DNA from 3 places in the Pseudarthrobacter sp. S3 genome. Region 1 is predicted to be linked to each of the others. Evidence: predicted binding sites of a transcription regulator. Region 1 holds the regulator's gene; each other region holds the start of a gene.
What was found. The regulator LexA, encoded in region 1, represses DNA repair genes until DNA is damaged. The targets are predictions, from matches to a motif close to TCGAACANNTGTTCGA.
Positions count from the first base shown of each region.

Region 1 (6,870 bases):
GCCCAGGTCGAGCTGGCTCAGCTCGAATACCTCCTGCCACGCCTGCGCGGCTGGGGGGAATCGATGTCCCGCCAGGCCGGTGGCCAGGTGGGCGGCGCCGGCGCCGGCATGGGTTCGCGCGGACCCGGTGAGACGAAAATCGAACTGGACCGTCGCCGGATCCGGACGCGCATGGCCAAACTGCGGCGCGAGATTGCGGCGATGAAGCCGGCGCGTGAAACCAAGCGGGCCAACCGCCGTCGTAATTCAGTCCCTTCCGTTGCGATTGCCGGATACACGAACGCCGGGAAGTCATCGCTGCTGAACAGGCTGACCGACGCCGGTGTGCTGGTGGAGAACGCACTGTTCGCCACACTGGATCCCACCGTGCGAAAGGCCGAGACCTCTGATGGCCTCGGCTACACCCTCGCGGACACCGTGGGTTTTGTCCGGTCGCTGCCCACGCAGTTGGTGGAGGCTTTCCGCTCCACGTTGGAAGAAGTGGCTGACGCGGATCTGATCCTGCACGTGGTGGATGTGTCCCACCCGGACCCCGAGGGCCAGATTGCTGCTGTCCGCAAGGTCTTCAGCGAAGTGGATGCCCGCAAGGTGCCAGAGATCATTGTCCTGAACAAGGCCGATGCCGCTGATCCGTTTGTGGTGGAGCGCCTCAAGCAGCGCGAGCCGCGCCACGTAGTGGTCTCGGCCCGCACCGGCCAGGGGATCGCTGAACTGCTGCGGGCCATCAGTGACGGGATTCCGCGGCCCGGCGTAAAGCTGGAGCTCCTGATTCCCTACGATCGCGGTGACCTGATCAGCAAACTGCACGAGACCGATGCCGAGATCCTGAGCCTGGATCACGGCGAGCACGGTACCCGCGCTTTGGTGATGGTGCGTGAGGGCCTTGCGGCTGAACTGGAATCCTTCATCAACCATGACTGAAGTTGTGGCGGGGGAAGTCAAAGGTACGGCCGGCGAGCAGTTCGTGATCGAACTGCTCGACCGCGCTGTGGCCGGCATGGGCGGTCAAAGCCGCAGCGGGCAGCACGAGATGGCCAGGCAGGTGGCCAGGGCCATCGAAACCGGCGACCACCTCCTGGTCCAGGCCGGGACGGGGACCGGAAAGTCGCTGGCCTACCTGATTCCGCTCATTGCGCACTCGCTCGTGAGTAACAAGCCCACGCTGGTGTCCACAGCCACGCTTGCGCTGCAGACCCAGATTGTGGGGCGCGACCTTCCCCGGCTGCTGAAGACCATCACCCCCGCCCTGGACCGCCCGGTCAAGGTGGCCCTTGTCAAGGGCCGTTCCAACTATGTGTGCCAGCATAAGCTCGTAGGCGGGTTCCCTTCTGAGGAACCCGCCGAGGGCCAGCTGTTCTCCCTCGGCGAGGACACCAGTGTCCCGCATTTCGCCGCCGCCCTGGGCGGGCCGTCGTCCCAGCTGGGGAAGGAAGTGGTGCGCCTGCGGGAGTGGGCGGAAAAGACCACCACGGGCGACCGCGATGAACTGCTTCCCGGTGTAACGGACCGGGCCTGGCGGCAGGTGTCAGTGACGTCCATGGAATGCCTGGGCGCCCAAAAATGCCCCATGGCGGCCGAATGCTTCAGCGAACTGGCACGCCACGAGGCCGCCGAAGCTGACGTGGTGGTCACCAACCATGCCATGCTCGCGGTCAGCGCCTTTGAAGGCCTCGCAGTGCTCCCCGAGTACGACGTTGTGGTGGTGGACGAGGCCCACGAACTGCAGGACCGGGTCACCGGTGCGGTTTCGGGGCAACTCTCCGTGGCAATGGTCCACGCTGCGGCGTCGGGCGCGCGGAAGCACACGGCCATCACGGTGGATGCCCTCAACGCAGCTGCCGCCAACCTGGAACTCGCCCTGGCCGGGGTGCCCAACGGGCTGCTCCCCAACGGCCTCAACGACGAACAGCTGGACTGTGTGGACCAGTTGCGTGAGGCGTGCCGGGCTGCACTCTCTGATTCCAAGGGTGAGGGCAGCCAAACGGCCGACGGCGGGCGGCAGCTCGCGCGCTCACGCCTGATGCTGATCCTCGAACTGTGTGAACGGCTCATTGTGTCCCGTGAGAACCGTGAAGTGGTGTGGTTTTCCCGCGCAAGTTCCTTCGACCCGCAACAGGGCTATGCCCAACCCGACGAGTCTGCGCCGGCTCTGGTCAACATCGCGCCGCTCAGCGTAGCCGGAAAGCTCCGCGAAGGGCTGTTCGCCGGCCACACCGTGGTGCTGACGTCGGCCACGCTTGCCATCGGCTCAGCCTTTCAGCCGGCCGCCGGCGGCCTGGGGCTCGTGGGGGAGGGCGCGCCGAGCTGGACCGGGATCGACGTCGGATCGCCCTTTGATTATCCCAAACAGGGGATCCTCTACGTCGCAGGGCACCTGCCCAAGCCGGGCCGCGGGGCGTCGCCGGAGGCACTCGATGAACTTGAAGCGCTGATCCGGGCGTCCGGCGGCGGCGCCCTGTGTCTCTTTTCATCGCGCCGGGCCGCCGAGGAGGCCGCGGAGGCGATGCGTCCCCGGCTCGGCCTCAGCATTCTCTGCCAGGGCGACTCGACCATGACTGCCCTCGTGAAGCAGTTCGCGGACGAGCCCGATACCTGCCTCTTCGGAACCATGTCACTCTGGCAGGGCGTGGATGTTCCGGGCGGATCATGCCGGCTCGTGGTGATCGACCGCATTCCGTTCCCGCGGCCGGACGATCCGCTGATGACAGCACGGTCCCGCGCCGTTGCGCAGGCCGGCGGAAACGGCTTCATGGCGGTATCGGCCACCCACGCGGCCATCCGCCTGGCCCAGGGCGCGGGCCGGCTGATCCGTTCAACCGGAGACAAAGGCGTGGTGGCCGTGCTTGATTCCCGGCTTGCCACCGAGCGCTACGCAGGATTCCTCCGCGCCGCGCTGCCGCCGTTCTGGCCCACGACGGACCGCACGACAGCGTTTTCTGCCTTGGAAAGGCTGGCCGGGAAGGGCACCTGACTGAACGCTGGTACTAGAGCGAGCGCAGGACCGAGACGACCTTGCCCATGATTGTGGCGTGATCGCCCAGGATGGGCTCGTACTGCGTGTTCTGCGGCAACAGCCACGTGTGTCCATCGCGCTGGCGGAACGTCTTCACGGTGGCTTCGTCGTCCAGCAGGGCCGCGACTATATCGCCGTTGGCGGCGTCGGCCTGGCGGCGGACCACGACCCAGTCGCCGTCGCAGATGGCAGCGTCCACCATGGAGTCGCCGGCCACACGCAGCATAAAAAGTTCACCCTGTCCCACGAGTTGCCGCGGCAGGGGCATCACGTCTTCCACCACCTGGTCGGCAAGGATGGGCCCGCCCGCCGCGATCCGGCCCACCAGCGGCACCATGGCGGTGTCCATGGCGGAGGGAAGCTCAGTGACCGTTCCGCCGAGGCCATGCAGGACTGAGGGCTTGGTAGTCCCCTTGGACTTAGTGGACCCGCCATCCAGTGTCAACGGCATGAGGACCTCCATGGCACGCGGACGTTTGGGGTCCCGGCGCAGGTATCCCAGCTTTTCCAGCTGCGACAACTGGTGGGTCACGCTGGACAAACTCGCCAGGCCCACGGTGTCGCCGATTTCACGCATCGACGGCGGATAGCCGTTGTCATTCACCGAGCGCTGGATGGTTTCAAGGATCTTCTTCTGGCGGGCGGTGAGCCCCTTGGGGGTCCGTTGGGGCTGGCGGCGCGGTGTCGCCTTGCCCTCGGCGGCTGGTGCTGCCATGTACGCCAATGCCTTTCGGTTGCCCGGATCCGTTCCGGCCGCTGGTGCCTGGAAAGCCCCGGGGCTGGTGTCGGAGTTGATTGTCAGACCCTGCTGATCAACTACAGAGGTGGTTGTTCTTTGATCCAAACGTAGGCCAGCCACAGGGCTTTTTCAAACATTTGTTCTAGCGAGTCTCGACAATATTCGTTGATAAGTGCTAAAAATGAAGAAGCAAAGTTCGAATATGTGTTCTACTCGTTGCTTGCGGATTCGAATACTCGCATCTATGGACGGCCCAGGCCGGCACCGGCAAGTGGACGCGGAGGACGCGCCGGGCAGCACAGTATGGTCCAGGAGGGCTCATTTCATGTCAGCTATATCTGCTTCGCAGGACTCGCGTCCGCAGCTCGTTTCCGTGCAGGACCTCACCGCGCGGCTGTGGACCGGGCCCCTGCCGGCTTCGGGTCCGGCGCCCACGCAGCGCAGGGAATCCCTGCCGCGGCTGCGCCTGACCCGCAGGGGACGGATTGTCCTCATCGGCATCCCGCTGGTGATCCTTGCCGCAATCCTGCTTTCGCTGGCAGGTTTCCTCAATGCACCGGCGAAGGCTGCCGACTCTGCCGCCGACCTGTCCTTGACGCCAACAGTGTCGGTAACAGTCCAGGCAGGGCAGTCTCTCTGGGCCATCGCCAGTACTGTTGCGCCCGAGCGTGATCCCCGTGATGTCATCGCGGATATTGCTCAGTTGAACAATCTTTCCGCCGGCGGCGTTGTCCCCGGACAGCAGCTCTTCGTCCCCACGAAGTAGCAGGCTTCAGGCTCTGGAGCGTGCCGCCGCAGGCCGTCACATTTTCCGGCCGTCTGCTTCGGACCTAAACTGTTCAGGTGAATGACCAGCTAGAGCGTCTGAACAGACTTCCCCTCCGGACCAACCTCCGCGGACTAACCCCGTACGGTGCCCCGCAGTTGGATGTACCTATCCTGCTGAACGTCAACGAAAACACCCATGGGGTCCCGGCGGACGTCCAGGCCGCGATCAGTGTGGCCGTGACGGAAGCCGCGGCAGGCCTCAACCGCTATCCGGACCGTGAGTTCACCGAACTCCGGGGAGCGCTGGCCGAATATCTCGGCCACGGTCTTGATGCCGCCAACATTTGGGCAGCCAACGGATCCAATGAGGTCCTCCAGCAGATTCTCCAGGCTTTCGGCGGACCCGGCCGCACGGCCCTGGGATTCCCGCCCACGTATTCCATGTACCCGCTCCTGGCCAGCGGCACGGACACCGGGTACATCATCGGACAGCGCGCCGATGACTACGGGCTCAGTGCCGAATCGGCTGCGTTGCAGGTCAAGGAGCTTCAGCCCAACATCGTTTTCCTGTGCTCGCCGAACAACCCGACCGGCACGGGCCTGGGCCTGGATGTTGTGGAGGCTGTGTACACGGCCGGCGAGGCAAGCCAGACCATTGTGATCGTTGACGAGGCGTACCACGAGTTCGCCCACGATGGAACGCCCAGCGCCCTTACGTTGCTGCCCGGCCGGGAGCGACTCATCGTGTCCCGCACCATGAGCAAGGCGTTCGCCCTCGCGGGTGCCCGCCTGGGCTACATGGCCGCCGCTCCTGAAGTCACGGACGCACTCCGCCTGGTCCGGCTGCCGTACCACCTTTCAGCCATCACCCAGGCAACGGCCCTCGCCGCCCTGCAGCACCGCACTGCGCTGATGGCCGACGTCGAGGACATCAAGGAGCAGCGCGACCGCATCGTCTCGGAACTCACCCGCATGGGACTCAAACCTGCCGCCTCCGATTCGAACTATGTCTTCTTCGGCGGCCTCGACAACCCGCATGATGTCTGGCAGCGGCTGCTGGACGACGGCGTGCTGATACGCGACGTCGGTATCCCCGGCCACCTGCGTGTCACGGCGGGCACTGAGACGGAGACCACATCGTTCCTGACGTCGCTGGAACGCATCCTGGCCAGCCAGGCCGGGCTGCCCGCCTAAACTTGAAGTATCGGCGCCGCCGCGCGCCGGCACATCTCCTTCGCTTTCGCACCTCTGACTTCGCCTAAAGGACATATGACCATGAGCTTCACCGGATCGAACGCTGCCGCGCCCCGGACCGCACGCATGGAGCGTGCCACCAGTGAATCGTCAGTGCTCGTGGAGATTAACCTCGACGGCACAGGCGTTTCGGACATCGACACGTCGGTCCCGTTCTACGACCACATGCTGACGGCGCTCTGCAAGCACTCGCTCATTGACATGACGGTCAAAGCCACCGGCGACACTCACATTGACGTCCACCACACGGTGGAGGACGTCGCCATCACGTTCGGTGAAGTTCTGCGCACTGCCTTGGGAAACAAAGCCGGTATCCGCAGGTTCGGCGAGGCCACCGTGCCCCTGGACGAAGCCCTGGCGCACGCTGTGGTCGACGTCTCCGGCCGCCCCTATCTGGTGCACGGCGGCGAGCCTGCCGGGCAGGAATACCACCTGATCGGCGGTCACTTCACGGGATCACTGACCCGCCACGTTTTTGAGGCGATCACCCTTCATGCCGGCATCTGCCTCCACATGAACGTCATCGCGGGCCGCGATCCGCACCACATCGTGGAAGCGCAGTTCAAAGCCTTCGCCCGCGCGCTGCGTGCTGCGGTGGAACCCGACCCCCGTGTTGAGGGGATTCCGTCCACAAAGGGTGCCTTGTGAGCGGCCAAATACTCCGGGATGGCGCCGTCATCGATCCGGCCTCCGGCGTGAAGCGCGTATCGCCCGAAGGCAAGCCCACAGTCACCGTCCTGGACTATGGTTCCGGAAACGTCCGCTCCGCCGTGCGCGCCCTGGAGCGGGCCGGGGCCGAGGTTATCCTCAGCTCCAAGCCCGAGGACGTGCTTAATGCCGACGGCCTGGTAGTACCCGGGGTCGGTGCGTTCGAGACTGTTATGCGCGAGCTCAAGGCCGTGGACGGCATCCGCCTGATCGGCAGGCGCGTGGCCGGGGGCAGGCCGGTCCTGGCAATCTGCGTGGGCCTGCAGGTCCTGTTCGAGGCCGGGGTAGAGCACGGTACAGAAGCCGAAGGCATGGGGGAGTGGCCCGGCAAGGTGGAGCTGCTTCCCGCAGAGGTGGTGCCACACATGGGCTGGAACACAGTGGACGT
Region 1 is NZ_CP189583.1:1,654,805-1,661,674, forward strand. It holds gene hflX (GTPase HflX) at 1-921, shown strand, start outside; gene ACQCSV_RS08040 (ATP-dependent DNA helicase) at 914-2,971, shown strand; gene lexA (transcriptional repressor LexA) at 2,985-3,728, opposite strand; gene ACQCSV_RS08050 (LysM peptidoglycan-binding domain-containing protein) at 4,078-4,518, shown strand; gene ACQCSV_RS08055 (histidinol-phosphate transaminase) at 4,596-5,714, shown strand; gene hisB (imidazoleglycerol-phosphate dehydratase HisB) at 5,796-6,422, shown strand; gene hisH (imidazole glycerol phosphate synthase subunit HisH) at 6,419-6,870, shown strand, end outside.

Region 2 (6,870 bases), 370 kb from region 1:
CCGCCTTCCTGGTGGACCTGGTCCGCGCCCATGTCAAGGACGTCGCGGCCGACTGGCACGTGGATTCCGTCGGCACCGAGGTGGGCAACGTGCGTAACAACTCCCCGGAACTCATCCGTCCGGTAGAGGCGCTGTTCTGAGGCGTTCCGGTCGCTGACCCGGCTGACGGCGGAGGTGCCCGGCCCTTAAACGGTGACCTGGCCGCCGTCGTCCACTGTCCAGGTGGGGTTATAGGCAATTTCCCAGCGGAAGCCGTCCGGATCGGCGAAATAGCCGCTGTACCCGCCCCAAGGCTGGGTGACCGGCGCAGCGACGATGGTGGCTCCGGCCGATGCCGCCTCCGCCATGACCCGGTCCACCGCCTCGGTGCTGGGCAGGTTGTGGCTGAGTGTGATGCAGGGGACCGGGCCGGGCGCGCCTACGCCGGCCTCGGCGTGCATCTGCGCGGCGTCCCACAAGGAAAGGACGAGGCCGTGGTTGACCTGGATGAACACCACATCGCCCGGGAATTCGCGGTGGACAGGCCAGCCGAGGCCTTCGGCGTAGAACCGGCGGGAGGCGTCAACACTGCGAACGCCTAGTGAGATGAAGTCGACTCTGGGCTGCATGCTTCGATACTGTCAGAAGATGGCAACAATTCAAGGAAACGATCGGGATGCTTTGGCCGACAAGGAACAGCTCGCAGCCGTTCGGATTGCGGTCGACGAAGTTGATGAGCAGATTGTCACGCTCATTGCGCGGCGTGAACGCCTGATCCGCATCGCCGGAAGCCTGAAGGGGGACGACGCTGAAGTCCGTGCCCCCGGCCGGGTGGAACGGGTGATTGAGCATGTCCGGTCCGCCGCGGAAAAGAAGGACATTGATCCGGACATCGTGGAATCAACCTACCGGGCCATGATCTTAGGGTTTATCGAACTTGAAATGAAGGTCCACAAAGAGAGCAGCTGACACCGCCGCAGGTGCTGTCCGGATTCGGGTCCGGCAGCACCTGCCCCGGTGTTTGCCTGCTCCAGTGTTTCCTAGAGCGCTTCGTCGACGGCGACGCCCGACTGGAATTCCCGGCCGTCGGCCTCGCTGAAGGCCGACATGACGTGTCCCTTGCCCAGGCCATGGACGGCCGCGACGGGGAAGTTGCCCGTGATGGTGTTGCCCGAGTGTGTCACACCGGCAAGATCATAGTTTTCCTCGGCGCTTTGGTCATGGCTGAACGAGTAGAAGGCAATGGCCTCCCCGTTCATGAACTCAATACCCAACCGTCTTTGTGATGAGTAATCAGGGCTCGCCGCCACCAGGCCCACTACGTACGCACCTGCCCCCGGTATGTTGCCGTCGATATCGAAGGTTGCCACGAGCTTTTCGTCCTGGGCCTTGATGCTTACGTGCTTGAGGAGTGCGTCATGGGTGCTCATGCCACAATCCTGCCCTCCTGCTGCCCGTCCGTCCACCCCTGTCTAGGTTTTGTCGGAGCGCCGTCGTAGACTGGATTTATTCGAATATGTGTTCGAATAATTTGCTGTTGCATCAGCATCCTGCATCAGCTCCGTTCAGTTCCGGGAGGCGCCCATGGGTACGTTCAGCGAGTCCGTGGACGTCGTCTGCACCCCCGCGGGCCAGCCGCTGAAACTCCAGTGGGCCGGGCGGCACTACACCGTGTGCGCCGAGCCTGTCCGGTGGTACGAACGCCGGCAGTGGTGGGCCGAGGAGCGCCGTGCGCCCCTCGGCAGCGGGCCGGGGCTGGTGGACCACGAAATCTGGCGCGTCCAAGTACATGCGGACCCGCAGGGTACCGGCCCTCGGGATGCAGGAGAGCCGCTCACCCTGGACCTGAGCAGGCATGTCGGCAGCGGCCGCTGGAGGATCCTGCGGATCCACGATGCACTCCGGCCCCAGACGGCATGAGCTTCTCCCACCTTCACGTTTCCACGGCCTTCAGCGCACACTATGGCGTGGCGTGGCCCGACGAACTGGCCCAGGTTGTCGCCGCGGACGGCGCAACCGCGCTCGCCTGCACGGACCGGGACGGCCTGTACGGCACCATCAAACACCTCAAAGCCTGCATGGCCGCCGGCATCGACCCCATCGTGGGTGTGGACCTAGCGGTCTTCGACGACGACGGCGACCACCGCACCCAGCTCGCCGGCAGGGTGGTGGTGCTCGCCCGGGGCAACAACAACGGGGCGGGGTACCGGGCCCTGTGCCGGCTGGTGTCCGATGCCCATGCCCGCACCTCCGGCAAAGCCGGGGGAGCGGTACCGGTGGCGGTCACCCGCGCCGAACTCGCCTCCCGCACGCTCGACCCCAAAACCCTGAAACCGGTCCTGACAGTACTGATCGGCCCGGATTCCGACGTCGGACGGGCCATGAGCGGCCGGCGCTACCTCCGTCCGCGCACCCTTTTCAAAGGCTGGCTGGACGCCATGCCCCCAAAAACCCTGGTGGCGGAAGTCGTTTCCCAGCTCACCGCCCCCGGGGCGCACCTGAGTACCGCGCATGCGGTACGTATGCTCAAGCTCGCGGAAGAACACCATGTACCGGCTGTGCTCACCAACGCGGTCCGCTACTGCGCAGAGGACGGTGCCGCCACGGCAGACGTGCTCGACTCCGCCCGGACCCTGAAGTCCCTCCCCGAACTCGCGGCCGAACCGCTGCTCCAGCCCAACGGGCAGGCCTGGCTCAAATCCTCTGCGCAGATGCTTCAGCTCGGCAAGGAAATTATCCGCGCCGCAGGGTATGGCGCAGCGGACCTCAAACAGCTGATGGCGCAGACCGAGGCGCTCGCCGACTTCTGCCGGATCGACCCGGTGACTGACATGGGCTGGAAGCAGCCGGTAGTCCCCGAGGCATCGGTCATAGGCATCAGCCAGGACCCGCACAATGAACTGGTGCAGCGCTGTGAGGCCGGGATCAGCAGGCGGTTCCCTGGGATATCAGGCTCAGCCCACAAGGACATGCGCTCGCGGCTGGAGCACGAGCTGGGGATCATCAGGAACCTGGGGTTTTCCTCTTACTTCCTCACGGTCGCGGAGGTCTCCCGGATGATCCAGGACATGGGGGTCAGGGCAGCCGCCCGTGGTTCCGGGGCTTCCAGCCTGGTCAACTACCTGATTGATGTCAGCCAGGTGGACCCCCTGCAACACGACCTGATCTTCGAACGCTTCCTGTCCCGGGACCGGGCCACGTTGCCGGACATCGACATCGACGTCGAAAGCGCCGAACGGCACAACGTATACCGGCGGATCTTTGACCGCTTCGGTTCCGAGCGCGTCACGCTGATGAGCATGCAGAACGGGTACCGCGCCCGCGGTGCCGTCCGCGACGCCGGGATGGCCCTGGGTATGGACCATGATGACGTCGGCGAGATCGCCAAGCAGCTGTGGCGCTTTTCGGCCCGGAAATTCCGTGAGGCACTGGTTGAGAAACCTGAGCTGCGTGAGTTCGCCGGGCGGGTGGAACAGCGGGACTTCGCCGAAAACCAGCAGCTTGACCTGCTGGTGGACCTCACCGAACGGCTGGACCGGCTGCCCCGCCATATCTCCATGCATCCCTGCGGGGTGATCCTGGGCGACGCCACGCTGCTTGACCGGACCCCTGTGCAGCCCAGCGGACTGGGGCTGCCCATGAGCCAGTTCGATAAACACGACATGGATCCCATGGGCATGCTCAAGCTTGATGTCCTGGGCGTCAGGATGCAGAGCGCCATGGCGTTTGCCGTCCGCGAAGTCATCCGGATCCATCCCTCCAAAGCGGAAGTGGTTGCGGCCGGGGCCCACCCTGCAGGTCCTGACGGGACCGGGCCGGACTACATCGCCGAGAACGGGCACATCGACCTCAACGCCGTGCCGCTGGATGATGAACCAACCTACGAACTGATCCGCAGCACCCACACCCTGGGCTGCTTCCAGATCGAGTCGCCCGGGCAGCGGGAGCTGATCGGCAAGCTGGCGCCGCGTGAGTTCAACGACCTCATCATCGACATTTCGCTGTTCCGGCCGGGCCCGATGAAATCGGACATGGTGCGGCCTTTCCTGGAGCACAGGCACGGCTTCGCGCCGGAGGTCTACCCGCACCCCGACCTGAAACCCGTGCTGCAGGAAACGCATGGGGTCACTGTCTTCCACGAACAGATCCTTAAAACCTTCCACGTGATGACCGGCTGCGGCCTGGCGCGCGCAGACGAGTTTCGCCGGGCGCTCGGCGACGAGGTCCACGAGCTGAAGGTGGAGGAGTTCTTCCGCAAGGAGGCCCGGATCAAGGGGTACGCCCCGGAGGTGGTGGACAAGGTCTGGGAGACCCTGAAAGCCTTTGGCAGCTTCGGCTTCTGCAAGGCGCACGGTGCGGCGTTTGCCGTTCCCACCTACCAGTCCGCCTGGCTCAAGACGCACCACCCCGAGGCTTTCCTGGCGGGGCTGTGGGAACACGATCCCGGCATGTACCCCAAACGGCTGCTGGTGGCCGAAGCCCGCAGGCTGGGCATTCCCATCCTGCCGCTGGACATCAACCGCAGCCAGGCCAAGTACAGGGTGGAACGAGTGGCGGCAGGGCCGGATGCCGGCAAGCTGGGGATCAGGCTGAGCCTTAACGGCATCTACGGCCTGTCCGGGACCGAGCTCAAGCGGATTGTCGCCGGCCAGCCCTACGACTCCCTGGCTGACCTCCGGGCCCGGTCCAGGCTGAGCAAGCCAAGTATCAAAAGGCTCGCCCAGCTGGGTGCTTTTGATTCCCTGCACCGTGAATCGGGCGGCGCCGCCAACCGCGCGGACCTCGTCCAGCACCTGCAACAGCTCCAGGCCGCGGGCGGTACCCGGAAAGGCATCGACATCATGGAAGGGCAGCTGTCCCTGCCGCTGGGGGATGTGGAACTGCGGAACGTCAAACCCGGGCTTCCCGCGCCCACCCTGGTGGAAAACGTCCGGGCAGAACTGGACCTGATGGCCATAGACGTCAGCGGGCACCTGATGGACAGCCACCGGCCCCTGCTGGACCGGCTCGGGGTCACCACTGCCGACAAACTGTTGAGCCTGCGCAACAACACCGAGGTACTGGTGGCCGGGGTGCGCATCGCCACCCAGACCCCGCCCATGCGTGGCGGCCGGCGGGTGGTGTTCATCAGCATCGATGACGGCACCGGCTGCGTCGATTCCGTGTTCTTCCATGAAGCCCAGGAGCAGGCGGGGCTGTTGCTGTTCGGCACCAGGCTGCTGCTGATCCGGGGCACTACACGCCGGACAGGTCCCCGGGGAATCAGCCTGAGCGCCAGCATGGCCTGGGACCTGAGCCGGGTGGAATCCCTGCCGTTCGCGGCGGACCGCGTGGAGAGCACCGATGTACCGCATCCCCTGGACGGGATCAGCCGAAGCCTTGCGATTACCGGAATGGGCGGCTGAGGGGTCGCGGGTCCCGTTGGTCGGCCTCCCGGGAAACCGATAGCATTGACGATGGCTGGCTGTGGTCCCCGTACGCCACAAGCTATGAAGCCTAAAACTTTGAATAGGAGACACCCGTGTCAGATGCCCAGCAGATCACCCTCATCGTCGATGGCGAAGAGACTAAGGTGACTACCGGGACAACCGGTGCGGAACTCTTCTTTGAGCGCCGCGATGTTGTTGTTGCCCGCGTCAACGGCGAGCTGAAGGACCTGGACCAGGAACTGCCCGAGGGCGCCGAGATCGAGGGCGTCACCATCGATTCCCCTGACGGCCTGGACGTCCTCCGCCACTCCACCGCCCACGTGATGGCCCAGGCAGTGCAGCAGCTGCGCCCGGACGCCAAGCTGGGCATCGGCCCGTACATCACCGACGGCTTCTACTTCGACTTCGACGTCGCCGAGCCGTTCACCCCCGAGGACCTCAAGACCCTCGAGAAGATGATGCTCAAGATCGTCAACCAGAACCAGAAGTTCGTCCGCCGTGTGGTCAGCGAGGACGAAGCCCGCGAGGCCATGAAGAACGAGCCCTACAAGCTAGAACTCCTGGGCAAGAAGAACAACGCCGCCGAAGCAGGCGAGGGCGTCAACGTCGAGGTCGGCGCCGGCGACATCACTATCTACGACAATGCTGAGCGCAAAGAGGGCACCACCGTCTGGTGCGACCTCTGCCGCGGCCCGCACCTGCCCAACACCAAGCTCATCTCCAACGCCTTCGCACTGACCCGGTCCTCCTCGGCGTACTGGCTGGGCAACCAGAAAAACCAGCAGCTGCAGCGCATCTACGGCACCGCCTGGCCCACCAAGGACGCGCTGAAGGCCTACCAGGAGCGCATCGCGGAGGCTGAGCGGCGCGACCACCGCAAGCTCGGCGTCGAACTTGACCTGTTCTCCTTCCCCGACGAGCTGGGCTCCGGCCTGCCGGTGTTCCACCCCAAGGGCGGCATCATCCGCAAGGAGATGGAGGACTACTCCCGCCAGCGCCACGTCGATGCCGGCTACGAGTTCGTCTACACCCCGCACATCACCAAGGGCCACCTGTACGAAGTCTCGGGCCACCTGGACTGGTACAAGGAGGGCATGTTCCCGGCCATGCACGTGGATGCCGAACTCAACGAGGACGGCACCGTGCGCAAGCCCGGCCAGGACTACTACCTGAAGCCGATGAACTGCCCCATGCACAACCTGATCTTCCGCTCGCGTGGACGGTCCTACCGTGAACTGCCCCTGCGTCTGTTCGAATTCGGTTCGGTCTACCGGTACGAAAAGTCCGGCGTGGTCCACGGCCTGACCCGGGTCCGTGGCATGACCCAGGACGACGCCCACATCTACTGCACCCGCGAGCAGATGAAGGACGAGCTCACCAAGACCCTGAAGTTCGTGCTCGACCTGCTCAAGGACTACGGTCTGAACGACTTCTACCTGGAGCTGTCCACCAAGGACCCGGA
Region 2 is NZ_CP189583.1:2,021,420-2,028,289, forward strand. It holds gene ACQCSV_RS09725 (SOS response-associated peptidase) at 1-140, shown strand, start outside; gene ACQCSV_RS09730 (VOC family protein) at 186-608, opposite strand; gene ACQCSV_RS09735 (chorismate mutase) at 628-948, shown strand; gene ACQCSV_RS09740 (hypothetical protein) at 1,020-1,409, opposite strand; gene ACQCSV_RS09745 (DUF6504 family protein) at 1,564-1,899, shown strand; gene ACQCSV_RS09750 (DNA polymerase III subunit alpha) at 1,896-5,384, shown strand; gene thrS (threonine--tRNA ligase) at 5,501-6,870, shown strand, end outside.
Region 2: a site for LexA is predicted at 1,490-1,505, ahead of ACQCSV_RS09745 (DUF6504 family protein). Genes of this name have one in related genera too.

Region 3 (6,870 bases), 820 kb from region 1:
GCGGGCAGTGAGGGAGAAGTCCCAGTTTGGGAAAGGGATCGCCCCCACGGGTTCGCCCGGAATTTCGTCTTCGGGCACTCCTCAATCTGCACGGGGCGCCAGCGCGGACCATTGGCCCGACTGTTGTGGTGGCCAGTGTGGTGGTTCCCAGTCGGGGTGTTCGCTGGTGTAGTGGCGTCCGGTGGGTGAGATCCAGCCGGGTGGCTCGTTCTTGTTGGCTGCGGTGGGTTTCCAGGCTGTGGTGTGGCGGAGTCGGTGGTGTTTGTGGCAGGGCTGACCGAGATTGCTGATGCCGGTGGTGCCGCCGTGGGACCAGGGGAGGATGTGGTCGGCTTCGTTGTCGACGGAGTGGTTGCTGCAGCCGGGAAACGGGCATTTGCCGTCCCGCAGCCGTAGCCATTGGCGTTGCGCTTTCGTGAGCCGGTAGCTGGTCCGCCCGATCTCCAGCGGAGCACCGTCCCGCGGATCGATCAGGACCCGGTGAAAGGACTCCGCACCTTCCGCCACGAGTTGGCGGGCCATGGACGGTGGGATCGGTCCGTATCCGTCGAGCATGGCCGGTTCATCCGTGAGGCCCAACAGCGCAAACACCGGCACGGTGATCAACACCTGTGCCCGCGGCGAGGGAACACCGCCGCTCACGGCGATGCCCCCGGTCTCTTGGTGGCTCGTTTCACCGGTCGCGCTGCCGCTGTTTTCCCTACCCTCATCACCGGTTCCGGCCCCGGCGCTGGCGCTGGCGTTGGTCAGGAGCCAGGTCGCGACGGAGTCTGCGCGGAGCTGGCTGAGGGTCCGGCCCTCATGAGGCCCCTGGAGGGCCCGGGCGGCGGCGGTGGTCCGGTCCCAGATCCCCGCGGCCTGATCGGCGGGCAGGTACGCGGAGAGCCAGGCCATCCCGTCACGGTCCGGGGCGTACTCCACCCGCCGGTCCTGGATACCGCGTAGGTGGCGTTGTTCGATGCTGACCGGATGATGGCGTTCCCGCCAGGTGCCGGCCTTGTGCCGGAACCGGCCGGGGATGAGCTCACCGGCGAAGCCACGGGCCGGATTCGCGACGTCCGGGTCCAGGAAATGCGCTTCGAGGGCCGCCGCGGCCGCCCTGTCGAGGTTAGTGGTTTCATCGACCATGATCCGGGCGTGCTGCCACGAAATGACCCCGGCCTGCAACGCCGAGAACGTCAGCGGCAGGGCCGTGGTCAGCGCGCGCGCCTCCGCGAGCAGCGCACTGGCGGCGCGTTCACTGACCGCCAGCACGCACGCGACCTCAGCGACGACAGCCATCTCCTGCCCGCTATGGTCCTGCGGCGACTCAGCAGGGCCCGCCAGGGCCTCGGCAGCGGCGCTGTAACCGGCAGCCAGCCAGACCTTCAGGGCAGCACTTTTCGCGTCCAACCGTGAGATCTCGGCCAGCCCGTCCAGCAAACCATCCGCTACCCGGCGCAACGGATCAGCATCCCAGGACCCGGAGGAAACGGTCCCGCCGCGGAGCGCCACTGCTAGCTCAGCGAAGGACGCCGAAAGGGCCTCCGCCGCCGCCACAGCTCCTCTGCTATCCATACACAAATCATCCCGTGAGGGTCCGACAATAACGCCGAAGCCCAATGGCTATGTGCATAACTCCGCGGCCTTCCTCGGCCCCTGATCGTGCAGCACGTCGAGGGCGCTACATTGGAGGCCGTCGACTGTCCGTTCGAGCTGAAGCGTGGGACTCAATTGCCCCTTCGCAATGGAGCTGCGCTAAGTGTCCCTTCGCCATGAGGGGCTGAACACATGCCGTTTTGTGGATGGGCGGTATGCTCCGGTAACCTATTCAGGTTGGTGACGTGTCCGAGCGGCCGAAGGTGCAACACTCGAAATGTTGTTTGGTGTCAAAGCCAACGTGGGTTCAAATCCCACCGTCACCGCCAATGAGAAAGGCCCTGCTTCCCTTGTAAACAAAGGGAAGCAGGGCCTTTTGCTTTGCGCGCCAGACGCCAACAGTAACGTAGCGGTAACAAACTTCTGTCTTGTCCGGACCCGATAGGCGTGGACCGTCGTCTGATGCTTGCTTTGCTGAGGTGTCGCCGGCGCACATAGGCCGACTGGCGGCCGCCAGTTTAGCGCGCTGCGGGCATTAGTGCTCGGCGCCTGCCGCAGCAGCCTTCTTGGCGCTCTTCTCGGCGTCTTTTTCGGCGCGCAGCGCCTCCGCCTCGTGCTGTTCCTCGGCTTTTTCCTGGTGGATGACCTCTGCCAGGAGCTTCTCCATCTCCTTGGCCACGCCAGCGGCTGAGGCCGGGTTCTGACCCGTCACCAGCCGGTCGTCAACCACTACCATTTCCTCAAAGACACCAGCCGAGACGTGGGTGGCACCCTGTTCCTCAAGCCGGTCGGCCAAAAAGAACGGGATGACCTTGTTCTTTCCTGCGGCAACTTCCTCATCGTTGGTGAAAGCAGCGACCTTCCTGCCTTCGACCAGCCGAAAGCCGTTGGCCAACTCAACGTTCACCAGTCCCGCCGGCCCGTGACAGACCGCGCCCACCACGCCGCCGGCGTTGTAGACACCGGCTACAAGGTTCCGCAAGCCTTCGCTGTCCGGGAAGTCCCACATGGTGCCATGGCCTCCCACAAGGAAGATGGCGTCGTACTGGTCAGGATCAACGACGTCGACGCGGGCAGTGTTGTAGAGACCGGCGCGCGTAGTCTCGTCCTCTGTGAAGGCAACCTGGATGGGATCTTTTGAGTCCACCTCGTCGCGCGGGGGCTGGCCGCCCTGGATGGACGCGAAGTCGACGAAATGACCGGAATCCTTGAAGACTTTCCAAGGATGTGCAGCCTCGGCCACGTTATACCCGGTCTTCTCTCCGGTATCGCCGATCTCGGAAACGCTGGTCAGTACCATGAGGATTTTCTTCATGAAGTGCTCCTTCCGTCTAACGTCAACCCTACGCCTCAGCCCAATTTGGACCGTCCCCGGCTTAGAAGGCAACGACATTTGCTGTACCCGACGGATAGTTCCCCCGCTAGAGCTTGTCCGTCCTGTCATCGCCCTTGTGCCCGCCGCGCAGGTTCTCCTGGACCTTGCCGAAGAGGTCTTTGATGGTGGACTCGGTATTGGTGAGCATGTCCGGCTGCAAATACACGTGCCGACTGCCGGGAAGGCTGTAACTGGACTGCAGGCCGCCGCTTCCTTCAACGCCCTGCAAAGCGATGGTCACGCTGCCTTCCTTGCGCGCGATGGCCGCGATTTTTCCGAACACCAGTGTGAATTCGTCCGGCTCAAAACTGACTGTCTGACCCACATGGGTCCTGTTGAGTTCGCTGGCCGGGGTGGCTTTCTCGTTGCCAGTTCCTGAGTAGTTCATCGTGTGCTCCCTGAGGTGGTTGGCGACTTACGCCAGCAGTCTAGCCCTGCCCCGTGTCGCGGTACATGGCCCTACTGGATGCCTGCACAAACGGATGCCGCAATCCTGGTCACATCCTCCATTGAGCTGACCAGAGCCCTTCGGGTTGGATGAATTGGACCGGCACGCCTGACCGGCACCCGATCATTAAGGAAGAACCGTGACTTCGACGACGAATCGCGCTATTCGGCGGCCGCAGACTCTTCCAGGTCAGCGACCGGGGCAGCGACTGCCTCGAACTCCAATGGAGCCAGACGTGACCGATACGTGCCCCGACGACTGCCACTACTGCTCGGGCCCGGAAACAGACTGACTCCCCGGCCATAGGTTGGGCAGCAGCGCCCAGCCCTGCGAGACTGGGTCCTGAAGCCAAACCATCGACCTTTCAGGAGCCGCCGTATGACGCCGGAGCACCGCACCTCTGCCCGGCTAAACCGCATCACCGATCTGTTCGGTACGGACGTTCCGGTGGTGCTGGGCCCTTTCGGCGGGGTCTCTTCCGTGGAGCTGACAGCAGCCGTGAGCGACGGCGGCGGGCTGGGTTCCTACGGACTGTACGGTTATGGCGCCGACGCCATCCGGAACACAGTGGCTGAGCTGAGGAAGGCAACGGCGAAGCCGTTCGCCCTTAACCTCTGGATTCCTACCGGCGACGAAACCACCTTGCTCCCCCAGGCGGCCTTCGACCGGTACCTGGAAACCCTGAAGCCGTACTTCGGCGAACTGGCACTTCCGCTTCCGCACATGCCGGACCGCTACCTGCCCGACTATGAAGAGCAGGTGGAGGCAACGCTGGCGGCCGGTCCCGCCGTCGTCAGCTTTGTGTTCGGTGTGCCCGCGCCGGAACTGATCGCGGCGGCGCACCGGAGAGGCATAGTCGTGGTGGGGACCGCTACCACCGTGGCGGAAGCTGTTGCTCTGGAAGCCGGTGGAGTGGATGCCGTGGTCGCAAGTGGCATGGAATCCGGCGGCCACCGCGTTTCGTTCCTGAAGCCCGCCGAGGAGTCCCTGATCGGAACTTTTGCACTGGTTCCGCAGGCGGCTGATGCCGTCACCATCCCGGTCATCGCTGCCGGGGGAATCGCGGACCGCCGCGGTTATGCAGCCGCCATGGCCCTTGGCGCCGACGCGGTCCAGGTGGGCTCGGCGTTCCTAGCCACTCGCGAATCCGCGGCCGTGCCTGCGTACCGGGCCGTCCTCCACAGCCCCGCCGCGCGGGAAACGGTGCTGACAAGTGCCCTCAGCGGACGGCTTGCCCGCGGCATCCCCAACCGCCTCATCGCCGAACTCTCAGCGGCCAACATGGTAACGGCTGGGCTCTCGGAGGCTGGAATCCCGGAGCGAAGAATAGCGCCGTTCCCCGCCCAAAACTGGCTCACCGGCCGCTTCCGGCCGGAGGCAGCCGCCCAAGGGAACACGGACCTCATGTCGCTTTGGGCGGGGCAGTCCGCAGCGCTGATCCGGCATGACTCGGCCGCGGACGTCCTCGCCGAACTGCTCGCCGGCACCGCAATTTTGTAAGCTCGATACATCCGCGGTTATCCCAGGCAGCGAACCTGGGGCGAGCGCCCGTTGACACCGGAGGCAATCCTTGACGAAAAAGACCGGCAAATCCAAGAGTAGAAACAAGGACCGGCGGCACCTCAAGGCCGTACCCTCGGCCCCCAAGATGCCCCTGCAGCTGGTCCTGAACCACCGGGTGCTTGATTCGATGGCTCTTGACTTCATTCAATGGCACGCGACCGAAGACCCTGATCCTGCCGGTGCCTTCGAGTGCCTCGAGCTGGTCAAACTCTTCCTCACCTCCCAGCACGCCATCAACGGTTCGAGCTCGGCCACCGCCATCGACAGTGAAAGCCTGGATCAGGCGGCCGGAGCAATTGCGGCGTCGTTGGACCCCGACGACATGGATGAGGCCTTCGACGACATCTACTTTGCCCTTCACTCGTACATCCATTTCCTGAAAGGCACCGGCCGTTGGAGCGGCACGGACGCCGCCTATGAGGAACTCCATTCAGTGTTGGGAAACGGTATCGCCGCGGCAGTCCCGCAACTGCCGGCTATCCAGGTACCTGACCTCAGCGACGACCACCAGGAGGCTGCCTTCAATGCCATGCCGCTGATCCAGCGTGCGTCGGCCCTCCTGGACTGGATCGGAACCGGCAAGGAAATCACCAGCACTGGTGCCCTACGTCTGAAGGACATCGAGCCGGCCGCCGCAGCCGCAGGAGTCCAGGCCCGTGGAAAGCGCGGCGCGAGTGGAGCCGCGCCACTTTTCGATCTGGAAACTGCCGGGAGCCAACCCGAAACGCTGCTGGAAGTCGGAACCATGCACGACGTACCGGTACTCCGCGAGATCTGGTCAGCGCTGGTGGGGGCAGGCCTGATCAGTCTCGGATCCACGAAAGCCACTCCAGGCCCCGAAGTGACCGCCTGGAACAGCACCAGGATCGAAGAACGGCTGGACATCCGCCGGAAGCTTTCGGTGGTCCTTCTGGTCGGAGTGCTCACCGACGAGGACGACGAGTGGGACCAGGAAGCTGTTGCCGGGACACTGCTGGCCGTCCTCACCTATGGCACCACCGATGAACCCATGCTCGTGGCCGAACTCGAACGGATGGCGTCGCCGGACCTTGAGGGCGCCTTGCGCCAGGACATGGACCTTGAGGACAACACCGAGCTCAAGGACACAGCACTAGAGGAGATCTATGCGTCCTTCGCGGCCCTGCAGGCGCAGCAGAAGCTGTCCCTGCTCGCCGAACTGGGATTGGTGGAGGCGGCGACCGATTACCGCGTTCCCCCGGTGGCCATCCAGTGCCTCGAGCTTGCTATGGGTTTCTTGAAGTTGGCAGACGAGCCATCCGACGCCACAGAATCACCGTCCAACGTGATCGCGCTGCACGGCCGGTCACACACCGGCGGCCCGCCCAAAGGCCGGTAGAATCTGAACGTTGCTGAAGAGGCATCGTAACAAGGTGACTGAACACCGTCATCGGCCAACGAAATAAGGAGGATCCGTGCGCACCAACCACGCCCGGCCACCCTTCCGTTTCCTTCGCACCGCGTCCCTCTCCACGGGAGTCCTGACTCTTGCTGCCGGCGCCCACGTGGCCGGCGGTGGCGGCCTTCCCGCCCCAGGCATCCTGCTGGCCGTGCTCGCCATGACAGTGCTGGCGGCCACCACCGCCACGAGGCTGCGGCTCAATTTTCCAGCCATGCTCAGCGTTCTCGGGGCAGGACAGTTCATCCTGCACGAAGCCTTCACGGCCTTCAGTTCATGGGGCACGGCTGGGAGCGGTGCTGCCTCCGGGCTCCACAACGCCCACCTCGCGGGCGCCGCTGCACCCGTCATCACGGCCGCCGGACACGTCCACGATTCCGGATCAGCGGGCATCCTGATGCTCCTGACCCACGCACTCGCCACCGGCGCGTGCGCCCTCCTGCTTGCCAAGGGCGAGGCCGCGCTGTGGGCACTGGCCGCGTGGCTGAG
Region 3 is NZ_CP189583.1:829,978-836,847, reverse strand. It holds gene ACQCSV_RS04125 (DUF222 domain-containing protein) at 82-1,557, opposite strand; tRNA gene ACQCSV_RS04120 (tRNA-Ser) at 1,818-1,907, shown strand; gene ACQCSV_RS04115 (type 1 glutamine amidotransferase domain-containing protein) at 2,114-2,893, opposite strand; gene ACQCSV_RS04110 (hypothetical protein) at 3,000-3,341, opposite strand; gene ACQCSV_RS04105 (NAD(P)H-dependent flavin oxidoreductase) at 3,780-4,901, shown strand; gene ACQCSV_RS04100 (hypothetical protein) at 4,972-6,321, shown strand; gene ACQCSV_RS04095 (hypothetical protein) at 6,398-6,870, shown strand, end outside.
Region 3: a site for LexA is predicted at 1,679-1,694, ahead of ACQCSV_RS04125 (DUF222 domain-containing protein). Genes of this name have one in related genera too.